Regions from separate parts of the Streptomyces sp. NPDC019937 genome, predicted to be linked through region 1. Evidence: riboswitches for the same ligand, from Rfam matches in the RefSeq annotation. Region 1 holds a riboswitch; each other region holds the start of a gene.
What was found. A riboswitch is a leader RNA that binds a small molecule or an ion and turns the genes downstream of it on or off. The one in region 1 is predicted to bind cobalamin.
Positions count from the first base shown of each region.

Region 2: it holds a riboswitch for cobalamin, as region 1 does, so the genes downstream of both, ABZ562_RS23810 (cobalamin biosynthesis protein) here and ABZ562_RS17945 (CbtB-domain containing protein) in region 1, are expected to answer to the same signal.
Region 3: it holds a riboswitch for cobalamin, as region 1 does, so the genes downstream of both, ABZ562_RS09700 (ribonucleoside-diphosphate reductase subunit alpha) here and ABZ562_RS17945 (CbtB-domain containing protein) in region 1, are expected to answer to the same signal.
Region 4: it holds a riboswitch for cobalamin, as region 1 does, so the genes downstream of both, cobN (cobaltochelatase subunit CobN) here and ABZ562_RS17945 (CbtB-domain containing protein) in region 1, are expected to answer to the same signal.

Region 1 is NZ_JBEYAL010000016.1:31,981-37,054, forward strand. It holds gene cobF (precorrin-6A synthase (deacetylating)) at 1-113, opposite strand, end outside; gene ABZ562_RS17940 (CbtA family protein) at 225-980, opposite strand; gene ABZ562_RS17945 (CbtB-domain containing protein) at 1,001-1,222, opposite strand; cobalamin riboswitch at 1,259-1,400, opposite strand; gene ABZ562_RS17950 (amino acid transporter) at 1,546-3,519, shown strand; gene ABZ562_RS17955 (MFS transporter) at 3,586-4,875, shown strand; gene ABZ562_RS17960 (LLM class flavin-dependent oxidoreductase) at 4,876-5,074, opposite strand, start outside.
Region 2 is NZ_JBEYAL010000024.1:6,638-11,711, reverse strand. It holds gene ABZ562_RS23820 (putative cobaltochelatase) at 1-89, opposite strand, end outside; gene ABZ562_RS23815 (cobyric acid synthase) at 148-1,740, opposite strand; gene ABZ562_RS23810 (cobalamin biosynthesis protein) at 1,737-2,699, opposite strand; cobalamin riboswitch at 2,840-2,982, opposite strand; gene ABZ562_RS23805 (hypothetical protein) at 3,147-3,377, opposite strand; gene ABZ562_RS23800 (inorganic phosphate transporter) at 3,393-4,706, opposite strand; gene ABZ562_RS23795 (class II aldolase/adducin family protein) at 4,961-5,074, shown strand, end outside.
Region 3 is NZ_JBEYAL010000008.1:5,486-10,559, forward strand. It holds gene ABZ562_RS09700 (ribonucleoside-diphosphate reductase subunit alpha) at 1-1,418, opposite strand, end outside; cobalamin riboswitch at 1,545-1,685, opposite strand; gene ABZ562_RS09705 (FGGY-family carbohydrate kinase) at 1,783-3,252, opposite strand; gene ABZ562_RS09710 (histidine phosphatase family protein) at 3,365-3,997, shown strand; gene ABZ562_RS09715 (DeoR/GlpR family DNA-binding transcription regulator) at 3,994-4,773, shown strand; gene ABZ562_RS09720 (FGGY family carbohydrate kinase) at 4,821-5,074, shown strand, end outside.
Region 4 is NZ_JBEYAL010000002.1:286,807-291,880, forward strand. It holds gene cobN (cobaltochelatase subunit CobN) at 1-2,002, opposite strand, end outside; cobalamin riboswitch at 2,032-2,156, opposite strand; gene cobG (precorrin-3B synthase) at 2,266-3,654, shown strand; gene ABZ562_RS02990 (precorrin-8X methylmutase) at 3,663-4,304, shown strand; gene ABZ562_RS02995 (precorrin-2 C(20)-methyltransferase) at 4,301-5,074, shown strand, end outside.

The sequences.
Region 1 (5,074 bases):
ACGATGAAGAAGACGTCGGCGCGGCCCATCGCCTTCACCGCCCCGAGCGTCAGGTAGTCGGGGTCACCCGCTCCGATGCCGATGACGAGGATCCGGCGTTGCTGCGTGGTCATGGGACGCAGTCTCGCAGGCGGGGGCCCGGCCGGCGGCTCGGTCCGCCTGGCCCGAGGAACGCGGGAGGGCCCGCGGATGGCTCCGCGGGCCCTCGTACGCCTCGGTAGGGGTCAGTTCGGGGCGGCCGCCATCGGGCGGGGCGCCTCGGCCTTCGCGGCCCGCGGGTTCAGCAGCCGCTCGGCCAACTCGCCGAAGATGAGCCCGAATCCGCCCCACAGGGTGAGCTGCATGGCGAGGGCGGACAGCCGGAACCGCCACAGCACGGTGGCGGGGAAGCCCCCCGGCACCTCGTTGACCACCGGCAGGAAGGCGTACGCCAGCCCGATCGCGACGGCGAAGGCGGCCACCGCGGCGACGGTGGCGTACCAGGTGCCGAACTTCGGGGCGAGCCGCTTGCCCAGGAGGGTGGCGCCGATCGTGAGGAGGATGCTGAGCAGCATCATCAGGAAGTACAGCGTCGTTCGTTTGCCGATGGTGTCGGCGTTGCCGACCGCGGGCGGGTTGGCCGGGTACTTCAGGAACGGCACGACGTAGACCGCGAGCAGCGCGCAGCCGGAGAGCAGCAGCGCGGTGGCCCGGGGGCTGAAACGGCCGACGCGGCCGAGGGCGAAGCAGTAGGCGAGGGCGGCGACGCCGCCGAAGGTGACCCCGTAGATCAGGACACCGGTGGCCAGGCCCGCGGTGGACTGCAGGCTACGGGAGACGAGCTCGACCTCGTGCCCGTGGGCGTGGGCCTCCTCGAAGCTGATCGCGCTGTCGACGTTCGGCTCACCGAGGAAGTACGCGGCGATCAGCGCGAGCAGGCCGGCGCCCAGGCCCGCGAACATGCCCCGGACCAGGAGATTTCTTACCGTTGCGGAGTTCATGAGTGCGTGGCGTCCCTCGCTCAGTGGCAGGGGAAGCCGAGCAGGTGGCGGGCGTCGTGCACCCACTCGTGAACGCTCTCGCCGGAGACGACAGCGGTGGCGCCCTGCTCGGCGCCGACGAAGTACAGCAGGACCAGCATCAGGATGCCGAAGAAGACCGCCCAGGGAGCTATCGCCTTGAGCGGCAGCGGGGCGGGGAGAGCGGGGGTGGCGGGTGTCGGCTGGGCGACTGGCTGCGCCATGGCAGGGCCTCCTCTGGGAGTTCGCGTCCCATCTCGGTGGTGCACAGGACGACTGCTACGGGTCTGACTCACCACCACCTCCCGCGAGGCGATGGCACACAGTGGCGCGACCGTGCCGGATTCCCACCGGCTTCCGTCTTGCCGTCGTCGATATCGCAGCGACGATACCGCGCGGCACGTGCGTGGCCAAGACCGGCCACCTGGCCTGATCGTTTCTCGGGCCGGGCATGCCGCCGTCACGCTCGGCGCGGGTCCCGCTTACCCTGATTCGGTCGTTTGTTCCTGGGCGGCGCTCTGTAACGCTATGTGATCGGGAGTACGTGATGGCCACCTCCACCGACGTGGAGACCCGCCCGGAGGGGGCCCGCAAGGGAGGTCGGCTCCGGAGCTGGCTGCTGGAGGGCCTGTCCGATATGGCCAAGCAGCAGCCCGGGCCCCATGCCCAGGTCCCGGAGGGACACAAGGGGCAGCGGTGGTGGCGGGTGATGTGCCTGACCGGTGTGGACTACTTCTCCACGCTCGGTTACCAGCCCGGTATCGCCGCTCTCGCGGCCGGGCTGCTGTCCCCCGTCGCCACCATCGTGCTGGTGGCGGTGACCCTGGCGGGGGCGCTGCCGGTGTACCGGCGGGTGGCCAAGGAGAGCCCGCATGGTGAGGGGTCGATCGCGATGCTGGAGCGGCTGCTGTCGTTCTGGCAGGGCAAGCTGTTCGTTCTGACACTGCTGGGGTTCGCGGCCACCGACTTTTTGATCACCATCACCCTCTCGGCCGCCGACGCCTCCACCCACCTGGTGGAGAACCCGCACTTCACCAGCGTTCTGCAGGGTCACGAGGTGGCCATCACGCTGGGGCTGGTCGCCCTGCTCGGCGCCGTCTTCCTCAAGGGCTTCATGGAAGCCATCGGGGTGGCGGTGGTGCTCGTGGGCGGCTATCTGGCGCTGAACGTGGTCGTCGTGATCGTCGGGCTGTGGCATGTGGCCACCGCCTCCCATGTGGTCACCGACTGGTCCCGGGCGCTGACCGAACAGCACAGCAACCCGCTGGTCATGGTCGGTCTGGCGCTGGTGGTGTTCCCCAAACTCGCACTGGGCCTGTCCGGCTTCGAGACCGGCGTGGCCGTCATGCCTCATGTGCAGGGCGACCCGGGTGACACCGAGGAGCGGCCCACCGGGCGGATCCGGGACACCAGGAAGCTGCTCACCACCGCCGCCGTGATCATGAGCGCCTTCCTGATCACCACGAGCTTCATCACCACCGTGCTCATCCCGCAGGACGAGTTCAAGGCCGGCGGCAAGGCCAACGGGCGAGCGCTGGCGTATCTCGCGCACCACTATCTGGGGTCCGTCTTCGGCAGCGTCTACGACGCCGCGACCATCGGCATCCTGTGGTTCGCGGGCGCCTCCGCCATGGCCGGACTGCTCAACCTCATGCCGCGCTATCTGCCCCGCTACGGCATGGCCCCGCACTGGGCCCGCGCGGTGCGTCCCATGGTGCTGGTCTTCACCCTGATCGCCTTCCTGGTCACCTGGATCTTCAACGCCGATGTGGACGCCCAGGGCGGCGCGTACGCCACCGGGGTGCTGGTCCTGATGACCTCCGCCGCCGTCGCCGTCACGATCGCCGCCCGCCGCGCCGGGCAGCGGGGCTGGACCGTCGGCTTCGGCGTGATCTCCGCGGTCTTCGTCTACACCACGGCGGTCAACGTCGTGGAACGCCCCGACGGCGTGAAGATCGGCGCGTGTTTCATCGCGGGCATCATCGCGGTGTCGCTGCTGTCCCGGCTCGCCCGTGCTTTCGAGCTACGGGTCACCGACATGGACCTGGACGACATGGCCCGGCGTTTCGTCCGTGACTGCGCCACCCGCCGCATACGGTTCATCGCCAACGAGCCGGACCACCGGGACGCGACCGAGTACCGCGACAAGATCCTGCAGATCCGGGCCGACAACGACATCCCGGACGAGGAGGACCTGGTCTTCGTCGAGGTCACCGTCCGCGACCCCTCCGACTTCGAATCGGCGCTGCGCGTGCACGGCGAGGTGCTGCACGGCCGCTACCGTGTCCTGACCCTCGACGGCTCCAGCATCCCCAACTCGCTGGCCGCGCTGCTGCTGCACGTCCGGGATGTGACCGGGTGCAGGCCGCACATCTACTTCGAGTGGACCGAGGGCAGCCCCTTCGCCCAGTTCCTGCGGTTCTTCCTCTTCGGCCAGGGAGAGGTCGCTCCGGTCACGCGAGAGGTGCTGCGCGAGGCCGAGCCGGACCGGGCCCGGCGGCCTCATGTTCATGTCGGCTGAGTGCCGGGGCGGAGCCCCGTGGCGAGCCGGGCGCCGTTGGGGAGGGCAGCGATGAGTGGACACCCGATGGCCGATCCCCTCCGCCGAGTCCTGACCCGGACCGGCCGGACCGCCCGGGCCCCCAAGCCGCCGCGCGAACGGACCTGGAAGGACCTGTCACCGCTGCTGCGGCTGCTGATCCTCACGCAGCTCGCCTTCAACATCGGTTTCTACGCCGTGCTGCCGTTCCTCGCCGAGCACCTCGGCACCGCGATCGGCATGGCGGGCTGGCTGGTCGGCTTCGTCCTGGGGTTGCGGACCTTCAGCCAGCAGGGCCTGTTCGTGGTCGGCGGCTGGCTGGTGGACCGGCACGGCGTGCGGCCGGTCGTACTGGCCGGGTGCGTGCTGCGGATCGCGGGGTTCGCCTGGCTGGGGTACGCGGAGTCGAGCTGGGCCGTGGTCGGCGCGGTGCTGCTGATCGGTTTCGCCGCCGCTCTGTTCTCCCCGGCGGTGGAGTCCGAGGTGGCCCGGCAGGCGGTGATCTGGGAGCGGGAGGGCCGTGGTCCCCGTACCCGGGTGCTGGCCCTGTTCAGCGCGGCGGGGCAGGCCGGGGCCTTCGTCGGGCCGCTGCTCGGCGGTCTGCTGCTGGTCGTGGACTTCCGCACCGCGTGCCTGGCCGGAGCGGGGGTCTTCGTCCTCGTCCTCGCCGGGCACGCGCGGCTGATGCCACGGCACATCCCCGGCCGGGCCCGCACCCGGGAGCGGGGCGGGGTGCGGGCGATGCTGGCGAACCGCCGCTTCCTCGCCCTGTGCTGCGCGTACGGCAGCTATCTGCTCGCCTACAACCAGCTCTACCTCGCCCTGCCGGAGGAGGTGGAGCGCGCGACGGGGTCGCAGGCTCCCCTGTCCTGGCTGTTCGCGCTGTCCTCCCTGCTGGTCGTGTGCGCCCAGCTGCCGGTGACCCGCTGGGCGGGCGACCGGCTCGATCTGCGCCGCTCGATGGCGGGCGGGCTGCTGCTCGTCGCGGCCGGTTTCGCGGTGGTGGCCGCCGCCCGCCCGGCAGGGTGGTCGGGGGCCGCGGGACTGCTGCCCGCGGCGGGGTTCGTCGTCCTGCTCACCCTGGGGCAGATGCTGGTCGTCCCGGCCGCCCGCGCCTGGGTGCCCGACCTCGCCGAGGACGGACGGCTCGGCCTCTATACCGGGGCGCTGTCGTCCGTATCCGGCCTGATCGTCCTCATCGGCAGCTCGGCCACCGGCTCCCTGCTCGACCTGGGTCTCCCCGCCGCCGTGCCCTGGCTGGTCCTCGCCGCCGTCCCGGCCCTCGCGGTGGCGGCGCTGCCCCGCCGCCGGGGACCGGCCGGGGCGGCGGACGCGTGATCAGGCGGCCCGGCCGGGCGGCTGCCAGCCCAGGACCGGGCCGAGCCTGGTGGCGATGTCGGTGAGGATCTGGACGTAGTCCTCGTGCTCGAAGGTGAACGGCAGCGCGAACGCGACCTCCTCCACCTCCCGGAAGGCGGCGTGGGAGGCGAGCCGTTCGGCGATCTCCTGCGATGTGCCGACGAGGTCGGGGGCGAAC
Region 2 (5,074 bases), on a different contig from region 1:
ACGGCGGGCGAGACGGCGTTGAGGAGCAGGGCGAGCCGCATGTCGTCCATTCCGACGACCGCGGTGAACGGGTAGGCAGCGGTGGTCATGCTCGGGTACCTCCTACGGTGCGTGCGCGGTCGGTGCGTGCGGGCTCGCGTCTCGTGCTCAAGCCGTTCCTCCCGGCGCCCCGGGCGGCACGAAGGGCAGCCCGTCCGGTACGCCGTCCTCGATGAGCCTCAGCAGCGCGTCCGTGTCCGCGTGCTCCTCGATCAGATCTCCCAGCCGGTCCAGCTGCTCCTCGCGCAGCTCCCCGAAGCGGGTGTCGGGGGCGGGCACGAACGCCCGGCCCGCCGCCTCCGCGACGCGCCGCAGGAAGGCACGGCGGAAGCCGTCGCTCTCCAGCGAGCCGTGCCAGTGCGTGCCCCACACCGCGCCCACCCGGCAGCCGTCCAGGAAGGGTTCGTCGCCCCCGGCGAGCAGTTCGGCCACCCCGTGGTGGATCTCGTAGCCCTCCACCCGCTCGCCCAGCGCCTCGCCCACCGGCCGGGCCAGGGTCTTGTCCGTGGCGAAGCGGACCCGTACGGGCAGCAGCCCGAGCCCCGCGACCGTTCCGGCCTTCGACTCGACCTCGTCCTCGATCGCGTGGCCGAGGGCCTGGAAGCCGCCGCAGATGCCGAGCACCGGCCGACCCTCGGCGGCCCGCCGCACGATCGCGTCGGCGAGACCGCGTGTCCGCAGCCACTCCAGCGCCTTCACCGTGCCCCGGGTGCCGGGCAGCACCACCAGATCGGCGTCGACCAGCTCCTCCGGGCGGTCCACGAAGCGCACGACGACGCCCGGCTCGGCGGCCAGCGCGTCCACGTCGGTGAAGTTGGACATCAGCGGTACGGCGGCCACCGCGACCCGCAGCACGTCCGCGCCGTGCGGCGGCGCGACGACGCTCTCGCGCACCGCGCCGCGCAGCGAGACCCGTAGCCCGTCCTCCTCGTCGATGCCGAGGCCGTGCGCGTACGGCAGCACCCCGACGGTCGGCCGGCCGGTGAGGTCGCGCAGCATGTCCAGACCGGGCTCCAGCAAGGTCACGTCGCCGCGGAACTTGTTCACCACATAGGCGGCGACATGGCGCTGGTCCTCCCGGGACAGCAGCGCGGTCGTGCCGAAGAACGACGCGAAGACGCCGCCGCGGTCGATGTCCCCGACCACGACGACGGGCAGCCCGGAGGCCCGGGCGAGCCCCAGGTTGACGATGTCGGTACGGCGCAGATTGATCTCGGCGGGGCTGCCCGCGCCCTCGCAGATCACCGCGTCATGGGTGCGCCGCAGCTCGCTCAGGCATGCGGTGACGGTGTCCAGCAGCCCTTCGCGCCGTTCACTGTGCAGCTTTTCCCCGGGGGACACCGCACCCGACAGCGGCTTCGCCGCGGGCCCAGACCCCCCGTAATACCCCCGCGCGCTCATCTCGCCCACCGGCTTGCCGAGCAGCACCACCTGGCTGCTGCGGTCGCTGCCCGGCTTCAGCAGGACCGGGTTCATCAGGGCGCTCGGTTCGACGCGCGCGGCGGCGGCCTGCATGGCCTGGGCCCGCCCGATCTCGGCGCCGTCCCGGGTGACGAAGGAGTTGAGCGACATGTTCTGCGCCTTGAACGGCGCGACCCGGAGCCCCTTGCGCGCCAGCCAGCGGCAGATGCCCGCCGTGACGACGCTCTTACCGGCGTCCGAGGTCGTCCCCGCGATGAGCAGTCCGCCCCCCGAGGTCATCGGGTCACCCCTTTCCTGCCTGTTGCGCAACGGCCCGCGACAGTGGCGAGCAGGGCGAGCGCCGCAACCCGCCGGGAGAGGCGGATCGCCCGCGGAATGTCGGCCACCGCCACGGGACGGCCGCCCGGATTCAGCACCGGGCGGTGCTCGACCCGGCCCCCGTACGCCAGCGTGCCGCCCAGCCGCACCCCCAGCGCGCCCGCGAACGACGCCTCCACCGGGCCCGCGTTGGGGCTCGGGTGGCGTCCGCCGTCGTGGCGCCAGGCGCGCCGCGCGCCGCGCGGGTCGGGCCCGGCGAGGGTGGCCAGGACGGCGGTGAGACGGGCGCCGGGCCAGCCCGCGGCATCGTCCAGCCGGGCCGCCGCCCAGCCGAACCGGCGGTAGCGGGCCGACCTGTGGCCCACCATGGCGTCCAGGGTGTTGACGGCCCGGAAGCCGACGAGCCCCGGCACCCCGGCCACGGCCCCCCACACCAGCGCGCCCACCACCGCGTCCGAGGTGTTCTCGGCCACCGACTCGACGACCGCCCGCGCGATCTGCTGTGCGTCCAGCGCCTGCGGATCGCGTCCGCACAGATGCGGCAGCCGCTCCCGCGCGGCGCCGACGTCGCCTGCGGCCAGCGCGTCACCGATGGCCCTGGCCTCCCGTACCAGCGAGGTGCCGCCCAGCACGGCCCAGGTGGCGGCGGCGGTCAGCGCGGCGTCGGCCGCCCGGCGGCGCCCCGCGAGGGTGCGTACGGTACGGGCCAGCAGCGCGGCACCGGCGGCCGCGCCGCCCGCGCACAGCGCGGTGTGCAGGGCCCCGGAACCGCGGTGGTCGCGCCACAGCCGCCGCTCGACGGCCGCGGCGGCGCGCCCGAACGCGGCCACCGGATGGCGGCGGCGCGGATCGCCCGTGGCGAGGTCGCCGAGGAAGCCGAGAGCGGCGCCGCACGCGTACGAGGCGTGGTCCGCGCGCATCCTCAGGCCGCCGTCACGCCTCTGCGGCGGGAACCGCCGCCGAGCACGGGAACAGGTGGGGCTGACGGCGTGGCGGTGCCGGGCATGACGGTATGTCCTCACTCAGGGTCCGCGCCCTGGCTCGACGTGACCGGCGGTGAGAGTCTCCTGGCTCCCGGATCCGCGGCTCTCCCGGTCTTCCAGCCTTCCTCGCGTACGGACGGCCGTGACCCCTTGCGGTGAGGGAAAGAGCGCTCCCCGGTGACAGTGGCGGGACCGCGCCGGATTCTCACCGGCTTCCTCTCCTGCCGCCGTTTGGCTCGGGAAGTCCACCATGGGGCGCGAATGGCCGTCAACTGGCATGTGACCTGCGATGCCGCAGTGTGCCGAGGCCCACAGCCGGTGGGAACGGCCGCGGGGCGGTGGGCGCCCATCGGCACCCACCGCCCCGCGGCCGTTTCCGTGGCCTCAGGCCACGATCAGATAGATGCCGTACGCCACCACCGCGGCGCACAGCGCGAAACAGGCGTACGCGCCGGTGCGCGCGACCGGGGACGCGCCGCCCGCGGTGGTCTGGGGCTGCGGCCGCGCCGTACGGGAGGTGCCGATGATGCCCAGGGTGAAGACCCCGACGACGCCGACCGTCACCGCGAGGCTGACGCCGAAGACCTGGCCGAGGGCCGCCCAGTCGATGTGCATGGTGTGTGCTCCCTGTCAGCTGGAGGAACGGGTCCCCGCGGCGGCGGGGGTGGGGGCGGATTCGGACGAGGCGCGCGCGGCGGACACCGCGTGCGGGGCGTCCGGGGTGTCCGTGCCGGCGGCGCCATCGGCGGCCGACGCGGTGGCCGGGGTCTTTCCGGCGGGCGGCGGGGCCACCGACCGCACGGCGGCGGTGACGACACCGACCGGCTCGGCGGACTCCGCCCCCGGCGCGTTGACGTTGCTCGCGTCCACCGGCTTGCGGCGCGAGAGCACCCAGATGACGCCGCAGCCGATCACCGCGAGGACGGCGACCGCCGCGATGCCCCCGTTGCCCTGGCCGGCCAGGAGCGCCGCCCCGGCGGCCACCAGGCCGGCGGCCGGGAGGGTCAGCGCCCAGGCGACGACCATGCGGCCCGCGGTCGACCAGCGCACCACACCGCCCTTGCGGCCGACGCCCGCGCCCATGACGGCACCCGAGCAGACCTGTGTGGTGGACAGCGCGAAGCCGATGTGCGAGGAGGCCAGGATGACGGTCGCCGCGCCGGTCTGGGCGGCGAAGCCCTGCGGCGGCTGGATGTCGGTGATGCCCTTGCCCATGGTGCGGATGATGCGCCAGCCGCCCAGGTAGGTGCCGAGGGCGATCGCGAGTCCGGCGGAGACGATGACCCACATGGGCGGGTCGGAGTCGGGCGCGATGACGCCGCCGGTGACCAGCGCGAGGGTGATGACGCCCATGGTCTTCTGGGCGTCGTTGGTGCCGTGGGCCAGGGAGACCAGTGCGGCCGAGGCGATCTGCCCGGCGCGGTAGCCCTTCGCGGTGTCCTCCGCGGCCCGGTCGTTCGCCAGCCGGTAGGTGAGCCGGGTGGCGGCCACCGTGGCGATGCCCGCCACGATCGGCGCGGCCACGGCCGGGATGAGGACCTTCATGACGACCGCGTCGCCGTTGACCCCGTCCATGCCGACGGAGACCACGGTGGCGCCGATGAGGCCGCCGAAGAGGGCGTGTGAGGAGCTGGACGGAAGACCGGCCAGCCAGGTCACCAGATTCCAGAGGATCGCGCCGACCAGCCCCGCGAAGATCACCTCGGGCCGGATTCCTGAGCCCTCGTCGATGATTCCGCCGGAGATGGTCTTGGCGACCTCCACGGAGAGGAACGCGCCGACGAGGTTGAGGACTGCCGACATCGCCACCGCGACCCGAGGACCGAGTGCTCCGGTGGAGATGGTGGTGGCCATGGCGTTGGCCGTGTCGTGGAAGCCGTTGGTGAAGTCGAACACCAAGGCCGTGACGATCACGATCCCGATGAGAAGCGTGATGTGTTCCATACACCCGGTCAATCAGTTCGGAGGGCGGTCAGTGCACGGTGAACGTAGGGAAACTGGGTGAACGGGAGATGAACTGAGGCGGGCGTCACGGTGACGCGGTCGCGGGAGCCTGAAAACGGCTGGAAATCGACCGTATTCCCGTTCGTCACAGGGAGTTTGACGGCCGTACATCGACCCGGTGTGACCGGACCGCGCGGACCCCCCTTACGCGCCGGCGCCCGTATGGAAGGATCGCGCCCCGGAGGTGAGGGCCCGTGACGGAGCCGCGATCGGCACGACGGCCACGGCCGAGGCTGACCCAGCCCCTGCGGCAGGCCTGGACGCATGTGGTGCGCACGGCCCGCAGGACCACCGCCGACGGGCTCGTC
Region 3 (5,074 bases), on a different contig from region 1:
ATCTGGCCGTCCTCACCGAGGTGGGCGGCGAGGTTGACCGAGCCGAGGTTGCACACGGCGGTCTCGCCGTCGTCGGTGACCTCCAGGATCTCGGTGCACAGGTTGGAGGAGTGGACGACCCGGCCCGGCTCGGCGGTCTGGTTGGCGGTGCGGTTGGCGGCGTCCTTGAACGTCATCCAGCCGTTGCCGGTCTGCGCGAGGGTGCGCATCATCCGGGCGTACAGCTGGCGCGCCGGGACCTGCTTGACCGCCCGCCCCTCGGCCTCGGCCTTGCGGTACGCGGAGTCGAACTCCTCGCCCCACAGGTCCACCAGCTCGGGCGCGTCCACCGGCGAGAGCAGCGACCAGTCGGCGTCCGCCTCGACCCGGCGCATGAACTCGTCCGGGATCCAGTGCGCGATGTTGAGGTTGTGGGTGCGGCGGGCCTCTTCGCCCGTGTTGTCCCGCAGCTCCAGGAACTCCTCGATGTCCGCGTGCCAGGTCTCCAGGTAGACGCAGGCCGCGCCCTTGCGCCGGCCGCCCTGGTTGACGGCCGCCACCGAGGCGTCGAGCGTGCGCAGGAACGGCACGATGCCGTTGGAGTGCCCGTTGGTGCCGCGGATCAGCGAACCGCGGGCGCGGATGCGGGAGTACGACAGGCCGATGCCGCCCGCGTGCTTCGACAGGCGCGCCACCTGGTGGTAGCGGTTGTAGATCGAGTCCAGCTCGTCCAGCGGCGAGTCCAGCAGATAGCAGGACGACATCTGCGGGTGCCGGGTGCCGGAGTTGAACAGCGTGGGGGAGCTGGGCAGGTACGACAGCGTGCTGGTCATCCGGTACAGCTCGGCGACGTCCGCCAGCGCCCGCTCGGTCAGGTCCTCGGCGAGGCCGCAGGCCACCCGCAGCAGGAAGTGCTGCGGGGTCTCGATCACCTGACGGGTGATCGGGTGGCGCAGCAGATAGCGGCTGTGCAGGGTGCGCAGCCCGAAGTAGCCGAAGCGGTCGTCGGCGCCGTCGGCCAGCGCCTGGTCGACCAGCGCGTCCAGCCGGGCGGCGTGGGCGGTCACGAACTCGGCGGTGGAGTCGGCGATCAGGCCCTCGCGGTGGCCCACGGCGACGGAGGCGGAGAAGGAGTCCGCGCCCTGCCCGGCCGCCTCCTCGGCGATGGCGCGGGTCAGCAGCCGCGCGGCGAGCCTGGAGTACTCCGGCTCCTCGCCGATGAGTCCGGCCGCCGCCTCGGTCGCCAGGGAGCGCAACTCCGCCTCGTCCGAACCGGGATGGCGGCCGCGCAGGGCGGCGGCCGCGACCTTGCCGGGGTCGGTGGCGGGCAGATCGGCGGTGAGCGCGGTCAGGGTCCGCAGCAGGGCGGTCCCGGGCGCGTCGGCCGCTGCCGATGAAACCGCTGCCTCTGAAACCGGATCGGCGGGCGCGATGGTCACTGAAGTGTTCTCCCTCGCTCGGCTGGGGGCCTTCGAGGGCGGTGCGCGATGGCCGCTCACGGGCATGCCGATTCCGCTCCACGGCACTCCACGCAGCGTCCATCCACCCAACCCGCGGGGCCCGGACGTATGCAGACGGCCATCGGCAGGTCATCGGACTCACGGGTACGCAAAAGCGCACACGTACACCGTTGCGGGACAGTTCCGGATTCACACCGGATTCCCCTGCGGCGACAGCGAGGACGAGCATACATCTTGTGTCGTGCTGCGCACGCGCCCCCAGATGTTGTGTCGTCAGCTGGGCGAATTCGTATAGATGTGCTAGTCACGGCGGGCTTTGGGTGCGCCGGAATCCCAGGGAAAACTAGCTTCCCGGGCCGCTCGCCCGCCATTCGTCCAGGGCACGGGCGAGTCGGTCGCGGTAGTCGGCGTAGCCGTCCTCATAGGCGCCGCGAAGCCCGCTCCGGGGTTCGACGGTACGGGACGCCGCGCGTCGGCGGGACGCGTCCCCGGGGTCGCCGAGCGACCGCCGGGCGACCGCGACCGCGCCCCGCGCGCCGACCTCCGGCTCGTCGGGGAGGGCCACCGGGCGGCCGATGACGTTCGCGAAGATCTCGGTCCAGGCGGCGGAACGCGCGCCACCGCCGCACAGCGCGAGCCGCCCCGAGAGCCCGGCCGCCTCCAGGCAGTGGCGGGCGGCGTAGGCGACGGACTCGCACACGGCCCGTACGGTGTCGGCGCGGGTGGAGGCGAGGGTGAGGCCGTCCAACCGCCCCTGGGCGGCGGGCTCCACGAACGGGGCGCGCTCCCCGGCGCCGGACAGGAAGGGCAGCGCGGTCACGCCGTTCGCGCCCGGCGGGCTCTGGCCGAGCAGGGTGTCCAGGGAGGCCGTGGTCGTCCCTGTGAGATCGAGCACCCACTCCAGGGCGGCGGTGCCGACCATCGCGGGCATCGCGCGCAGCCAGCGGTCCGGGTCGGGGGTGCACAGCCACATGCCGGCCGGATCGGCGGCCGGGTCCACCGCCACGCGATCGGTGAGCACCTGACAGGCCAGCGTGGTGCCCACGATGAGCAACCCGTCGCCCACGTCCCGCACCCCGCTGCCGATGGCGCACGCCGGAAGGTCGTACGGGCCGGAGACGACGGGCAGTCCGGGCGGCAGCCCGGTCAGCCGGGCCCCCTCCTCGTCCAGCGCGAGGACGGTGCCGGGCGCGGCGGGCGGGGGCAGCAGCCGGGCGTGATCGGCCAGTCCGCACAGCTCCAGGGCGCCCGGCACGTACGTACGGGTGGTGACGTCGAGGAACGGCAGGGAGGCGTCGGAGGCGTCCACGGTGATGACGCCGGTCAGCCGCTGGGCCACCGCGTCCACGCAGTAGCCCGCGACCGCCGCCCGCTCCAGTGTCCGCGGCTCGTGCTCGGCCAGCCAGCGCAGCAGCGGGGCGTGGCAGCCCGGGAACAACCCCGAGCCGGTGAGGGCGTGGAGGGCGGCGAGCGTGCCGTCGGACCGCCAGCGGGCGACGGTCCCGCTCGCCCGCCCGTCCAGCCAGGAGATCGGCGGACGGACCGCCCGGCCCGCCTCGTCGCGCAGCCACAGCCCGTCGCCCTGGCCGGTGAGCGCGAGCGCGGCGGGCGGGCCGGGGAGCGCCACGGCCACCTCGCGCACCACCTCGGCGACCGTGCCGAGCACATCCTCCAGATCCTGTTCGACCCGGCCGCCGGGCAGCCGGTTCAGCCGGCTGGGGCGGGCCGCGGAGGCGAGCGCGGCCCCGTCGGGGGCGAAGGCCACGGCCTTGGTGACGGAGGTGCCGACATCCACTCCGACGATCACGCGCATGGCCTGCTGCCCTCCGGAAACCTCGGAACCCCGGCACTCCATCACATGAGCGATGCTAGATTTAACACTTGAGACGTGATCAGGCAATGGCCGACGCATCGAAAGGCCCCGGATGACCGCCCGACTGCTGCTCGTACGCCACGGGGAGACCGTGTGGCACGCGGAGAACCGGTACGCCGGAACCTCGGACATCGCGCTGACCGAGCGCGGCCACCGGCAGGCGCGGGCCCTCGCCCACTGGGTGAGGGGTCGCGGGATCGACGCGGTGGCGTGCTCACCGCTCGGCCGGGCGCGGCACACCGCCGAACCGGCCGCCACCGCGCTGTCCCTGGCCCCCGAAGTCGTCGAGGACCTGCGCGAGATGGACTTCGGCTGGGGCGAGGGCCGCACCCTCGCCGAGATGGAGGCGGAGGACCCGGCGGCCGTCCGGGCGTTCCGCGAGGACCCCGAGTCCGGCGCCTTCCCCGGCTCCGAGCGGCCCGGCGAGGCCGCGGCCCGGGCCGTCGCCGCGCTGCGGCGGCTGGCCGCCGCGCATCCGGACCGCACCGTGCTCGTCGTCGCGCACAACAGCCTGCTGCGGGCCGCCCTGTGCACCCTGCTCGGCATCCCGGTCGGCCGCTACCGCGCGGTCTTCCCCCGGCTGGACAACGCGGCGGTGACCGAGATCGGGATCGACGGCGACCGCACGGCGCTGCGCTCCCTGAACGTGCCCACGGACGGCGCCGCGGGAGGGCCCCGCCCATGACCACGGTCCGCTCCCAGGACGCCCGCCGGCAGACCATCACCGAGCACGTCCTCGCGCACTCCACCGCCACCGCGGCGGAGCTGGCCGACCTCACCGGGGTCAGCCTGATGACCGTGCACCGGGACCTGGACGAGCTGGCCCGGCTCGGCGTGCTGCGCAAGTTCCGGGGCGGGGTCTCGGCCCTGCCCTCGTCGGTCTTCGAGGCCGGCCTCGCCTACCGGATGGGCGCCCACCGGGCCGAGAAGGAGGCGGTGGCCGCCACCGCCGCGCGGCTGGTCGAGCCGGGGATGTCGGTGATGCTGGACGACTCCACGACCGTCCTCGCGCTCGCCCGGCTGCTGGTGGAGTCCGCCCCGCTGACGGTGGTGACCAACGCCCGCCGGGTGATCGAGGTCTTCGCCGGGGTGCCCCGGATCCGGCTGATCGGGCTCGGCGGGGAGTACTCGCACACCCATGACTCCTTCCTCGGCGTGCCGTGCGCGGAGGCGATCGCGGCGCTCTCGGTGGACCTGGCCCTGGTCAGCACCTCGGCCATGGACGCGGCGACCACGTACCACCAGGAGCAGGACGTGGTGCTGGTCAAGCGCGCCATGCTGGCCGCCGCCGCCCGCACGGCGCTGCTGATGGACGCGTCCAAGACCCGGCGCACGGCGCTGCACCGGCTGCGCCCGCTGGCCGACTTCGACCACCTGGTGGTGGACGGCGCGGCGGACGCCCTGCTGGTGGGGGAGTGGCGGGAGCGTACGGACGTGAGGATCGCGCCCGAGCCTTCTTAACACCATTGGCGTTAACTTAACTCCACGCGTGAGGGGCGTGATACGTGATGTCCGACCGGCCCGAGGTCGTCGCGGGAATCGACATCGCCACGGCGGCCGTGCGCGTGGTGTGCGCCGACGCACAGGGGCGCGTACGGGCGCGGGGCGGTGCGGAACTCCCGCCCCCGCGCCGGGGTGCGGGCGGCCACAGCGAACAGGACGCCACGGCCTGGTGGCCCGCCGTCGCGGCGGCCCTGCGCCAGGCCACCGGGGCGCTTCCGGCGGGCGGCCGCGAGGTCGTGGCGGTGGCAGTCGCCGCCAC
Region 4 (5,074 bases), on a different contig from region 1:
GGATCTGGGCGTCCTTGACCTCGCACAGCCAGCCGTCGACGTGCAGCAGGAAGTCGTCGAAGCCCTCGTCGTCGGGCCGCTCCTCGAGCCCCAGGTCGTGGTCGAGCCGGGCGGCCTGGATCAGGGTCCAGATCTGGGCGCGGATGGCGGGGAGCTTGGCCGGGTCCATCGCGGAGATGGCGGCGTACTCGTCCAGCAGCTGTTCCAGCCGGGCGATGTCGCCGTAGGAGTCGGCGCGGGCCATCGGCGGTACGAGGTGGTCGACCAGGGTGGCGTGGACCCGGCGCTTGGCCTGGGTGCCCTCGCCGGGGTCGTTGACCAGGAAGGGGTAGATCAGCGGCAGGTCGCCGAGCGCGGCGTCGGGGCCGCAGGCGGCGGACAGGCCCGCGTTCTTGCCCGGCAGCCACTCCAGGTTGCCGTGCTTGCCCAGGTGCACCATGGCGTCGGCGCCGAAGCCGCCGTCGGCCCGCGGGGTCGCCATCCAGCGGTAGGCGGCCAGGTAGTGGTGCGAGGGCGGCAGATCGGGGTCGTGGTAGATGGCGATGGGGTTCTCGCCGAAGCCGCGCGGCGGCTGGATGACGACCAGGAGGTTGCCGTGGCGCAGCGCGGCGAGGACGATCTCGCCCTCGGGGTCGCGGCTGGTGTCCACGAACATCTCGCCGGGCGGCGGGCCCCAGTGCTCCTCGACCGCGTCGCGCAGCTCCCGCGGCAGGGTGGCGTACCAGCGTCGGTAGTCGGCGGCGGGGACGCGGACCGGGTTCTTGGCCAGCTGTTCCTCGGTGAGCCAGTCCTGGTCGTGGCCGCCGGCCTCGATGAGGGCGTAGATGAGTTCGTCGCCGACGCCGGAGGCGAGGCCCGGGAGCGCCCCGTCGCCCTCTTCGGGGCCGAGGTCGTAGCCTTCGGCGCGCAGCCGGCGCAGCAGGGCGACGGCGCTGGCGGGGGTGTCGAGGCCGACCGCGTTGCCGATGCGGGAGTGCTTGGTGGGGTAGGCGGACAGCACGAGCGCGAGGCGCTTGTCGGCCGCCGGTATGTGGCGGAGCCGGGCGTGCCGTACGGCGATTCCGGCGACGCGCGCGGCGCGCTCGGGGTCGGCGGCGTAGACCGGCAGGCCGTCCTCGTCGACCTCCTTGAAGGAGAACGGCACGGTGATCAGCCGCCCGTCGAACTCCGGGACGGCGACCTGGGTCGCGGCGTCCAGCGGCGACAGGCCCTCGTCGTTCTCCTCCCACGCGCTGCGCGGCGAGGTCAGGCACAGCGCCTGGAGCACGGGGACGTCGAGCGCGGCGAGCGCGCCCGCGTCCCACGCCTCGTCGTCGCCGCCCGCCGACGCCTCGGCGGGGCGGGTGCCGCCCGCGGCGAGCACGGTGGTGACGACGGCGTCGGCCGCGCCGAGCGCCTCGACCAGTTCGGGCTCGGGGGCGCGGAGGGAGGCGACGAACAGCGGCAGCGGCCGTCCTCCGGCGTCCTCGACGGCCCGGCACAGCGCCTCCACGAAGGCGGTGTTGCCGCTCATGTGGTGGGCCCGGTAGTAGAGCACGGCGATCACCGGGCCGGTGACGTCCTCGCGCGCGGTGCGCTCCAGCGGCCCCCAGGTGGGGGCGGTGGCGGGCGGTTCGAAGCCGTGGCCGGTGAGCAGCACGGTGTCGGACAGGAAGCGGGCCAGCTGGTCCAGGTTGGCGGGGCCGCCGTGCGCGAGGTAGGCGTGGGCCTCGGCGGCGATCCCCACCGGGACCGTGGACGCCTCCATGAGCTGGGCGTCGGGGGCCTGTTCACCGGTGAGGACGACGACGGGGAGGTCGCCCGCGAGCAGGGTCTCGAGGCCGTCCTCCCAGGCGCGGATGCCACCGAGCAGCCGCACGACGACGAGTTCGACGCCGTCGAGGAGGCCGGGCAGGTCGTCGAGCGGGAGCCGCGCCGGGTTGGCGAGGCGGTACGGCACCGGGCCCGTGGCCGCGCGGGCACTGAGCAGGTCGGTGTCGGACGTCGACAGCAGCAGGATCATGGCTCGGTGCCTTCCTCGGGGTCCGCGCCCCGGGCGGGTTGGAAGACGGCGGGAGTTCCTGGCTCGCACGGCAGGCTGCCGTGTTCACAGTGGCGGGACCGCACCGGATTCGCACCGGTTTCCTCCCCCAGACGCCGTCTTGTGCGTCTTTGACGCCGTCTGATGCGTCCAGCGGGCCAGACGGCCCGCCGCAGAGCATAGTAGGCGTTGCTGACCTGGCACGGGACGGTGAGGGCCGACCGGACGTCGGTATGCTCGCCGCCATGTCCCTCCCCCCGGCAACCGTCCCACCTGCGAACGAAGCGCCCGGTGAAGCGCCCTCGCGGCGGGCGCGCGGACGCGATGACGCCTGCCCCGGCGCGCTGCGGCTGCACCCGGCGGACGACGGCTCCCTGGCCCGCGTCCGGATACCCGGCGGCCTGCTGACGGCAGGTCAGGCGCTGGCGCTGGCCCGGGCGAGCGAGGAGCTGGGCGACGGCCGTCTGGACCTCACCTCGCGGGGCAATCTCCAGCTCCGCGGCCTGGAGGCGGCGTGCGGCGGCGAGCTGGCGGCCGGGCTGCGGGAAGCCGGGCTGCTTCCCTCGGACCGGTACGACCGGGTGCGCAACATCGCAGCGTCCCCGCTGAGCGGCCTCGACGGCGCCGGATACGGCGATGTCACCGTGTGGGCGCGGGAGTTGGACGCCGCGCTGTGCGCCGGGGCGTGGGAGGAGTTGTCCGGCTTGTCGGGCCGTTTCCTGTTCGCGATGGACGACGGCCGGGGCGATGTGGCCGCATTGGGCGCGGATGTGACATTGATCGCAGCGCCGGACGGCGGGGCGGTGCTGCGGGTGGGCTCCGGTGCGCCGGGGGCCGGTCTCGAGGTGCGGGGGCGGGACGCGCCGCGCGCCGCCGCGCTGGCCGCCGTGGAGTTCCTGGCCAGGGCCCGGGTGAGCGGCACCCAGGCGTGGCGGGCGCGCGAACTGCCCGCGCGACACGCGGTGACCGCCGACGGCCTGGCGGCGCGGCTCGCGGACGAGGGCGTCGAAGCCGTACGTACCGGACACGGCGGGCCGGTTGACGCGCCCGGCGCGCCGCCCGCGCCGGGCGTGGTGTCCGGGCCGGACGGGCGCCACGCCGTGTCCGTCCTGGTGCCCCTGGGCCGGGTCGGCGCGGCGCCGTGGCGGCTGCTCGCCGGGCTCGCCTCCCGGGGCGGCTCGGGCGAGCTGCGTGTGACACCCTGGCGCGGCGTGGTGCTCCCGGGGTTCACCGCGGACGGCGCGGCGGCCGCGTCGCGGGAGGTGGCCGACGCGGGGCTGGTGACCGATCCGGGCTCCCCGTGGGCCGGGGTCGGCGCGTGCACGGGACGGCCGGGCTGCGCCAAGTCCCTGGCCGATGTGCGCGCCCACGCGACGCGCGCGGTGGCGGACGCTCCCCGCTCCCCCGGCGCGCCGCCGCCGGTGCCGGTGTACTTCTCCGGCTGCGAGCGGCGCTGCGGCCACCCCGGCGGCCGCTGGGTGGACGCGCTGGCCACCTCCGGCACGGATTACCGGCTCACCGTACGCGACACGCGGGAGCCCGACGGCGCGGCCGGTGCCACCGGTGGCGGCGCGATGGACGTAACGGCAGAGCGATTGGCCGACGCCGTGGCGACGGCCCGCGGAACAGCATGATCAACGACATGATCGAGGACACAGTGTTCGACTACGAGAAGGACGGGGCGGCCATCTACCGCGCCTCCTTTGCCACCATCCGCGCCGAGGCGGACCTGGACGGCCTCCCCGCCGACGTCAGCCGGGTCGTGGTGCGGATGATCCACGCGTGCGGAATGGTCGACCTGGTCAAGGACCTCGCGTACACGCCCGAGGTGGTCGCCCGGGCCCGGGAGGCGCTGCGCGCCGGGGCGCCCGTGCTCTGCGACGCCCAGATGGTCGCCAGCGGCGTCACCCGCAGGCGGCTGCCCGCCGGCAACGACGTGGTGTGCACGCTGTCCGACCCCGCCGTACCGGAGTTGGCGCGGCGCATGGGGACGACGCGCAGCGCCGCCGCGCTGGAGCTGTGGCGGGACCGGCTGGAGGGTTCGGTCGTGGCGGTCGGCAACGCGCCCACCGCGCTGTTCCATCTGCTGGAAATGCTCGAACAGGGCGCGCCGCGCCCGGCCGCCGTCATCGGCGTGCCGGTCGGGTTCATCGGCGCCGCCGAGTCCAAGGAGGCGCTGGCCGGACATCCGTCGGCGCCCCACCATCTGGTGGTGCGCGGCCGACGCGGCGGCAGCGCCATCGCCGCGGCCGCGATCAACGCGATAGCGAGCGAGGAAGAGTGAGCGAGCAGCAGCGACAGGCGACGCCGGCGGCGAAGGGACGGCTGTACGGCGTGGGCCTCGGCCCCGGTGACCCTTCCCTGATGACGGTGCGGGCGGTGGAGGTCATCGCCGGGGCCGATGTCGTGGCGTACCACAGCGCCCGGCACGGCCGCAGCATCGCCCGCTCCATCGCCGAGCGGCATCTGCGGCCCGACCACATCGAGGAGCGGCTGGTCTACCCGGTCACCACGGAGGGCACCGACCATCCGGGCGGCTACCGGGGCGCGATGGAGGAGTTCTACGCGGAGGCGGCGGCGCGGCTCGCCGCGCACCTGGACGCGGGGCGCACGGTCGCGGTGCTGGCCGAGGGCGATCCGCTCTTCTACGGCTCGTACATGCACATGCACAAGCGGCTCGCCGACCGCTACCCCACCGAGGTGATCCCCGGCGTGACCTCGGTGAGCGCGGCGGCCGCCCGGCTCGGCGCGCCGCTGGTGGAGGGCGAGGAGGTGCTGACGGTCCTCCCGGGCACGCTGCCCGAGGAGGAGCTGACGGCGCGCCTGGCGACGGCCGACGCGGCCGCGGTCATGAAGCTCGGCCGCACCTTCCCGGCCGTGCGGCGCGCCCTGGAGCGTTCGGGGCGGCTCGCCGACGCGCGGTACGTGGAACGCGCCACGATGAGCGCGGAGCGCACCGGGCCGCTGGAGGAGGTCGACCCCTCGTCGGTGCCGTACTTCTCGGTGGCGGTGCTGCCGAGCCGTATCGGCGCCCCGGCCGCACCGGCCGCCGCC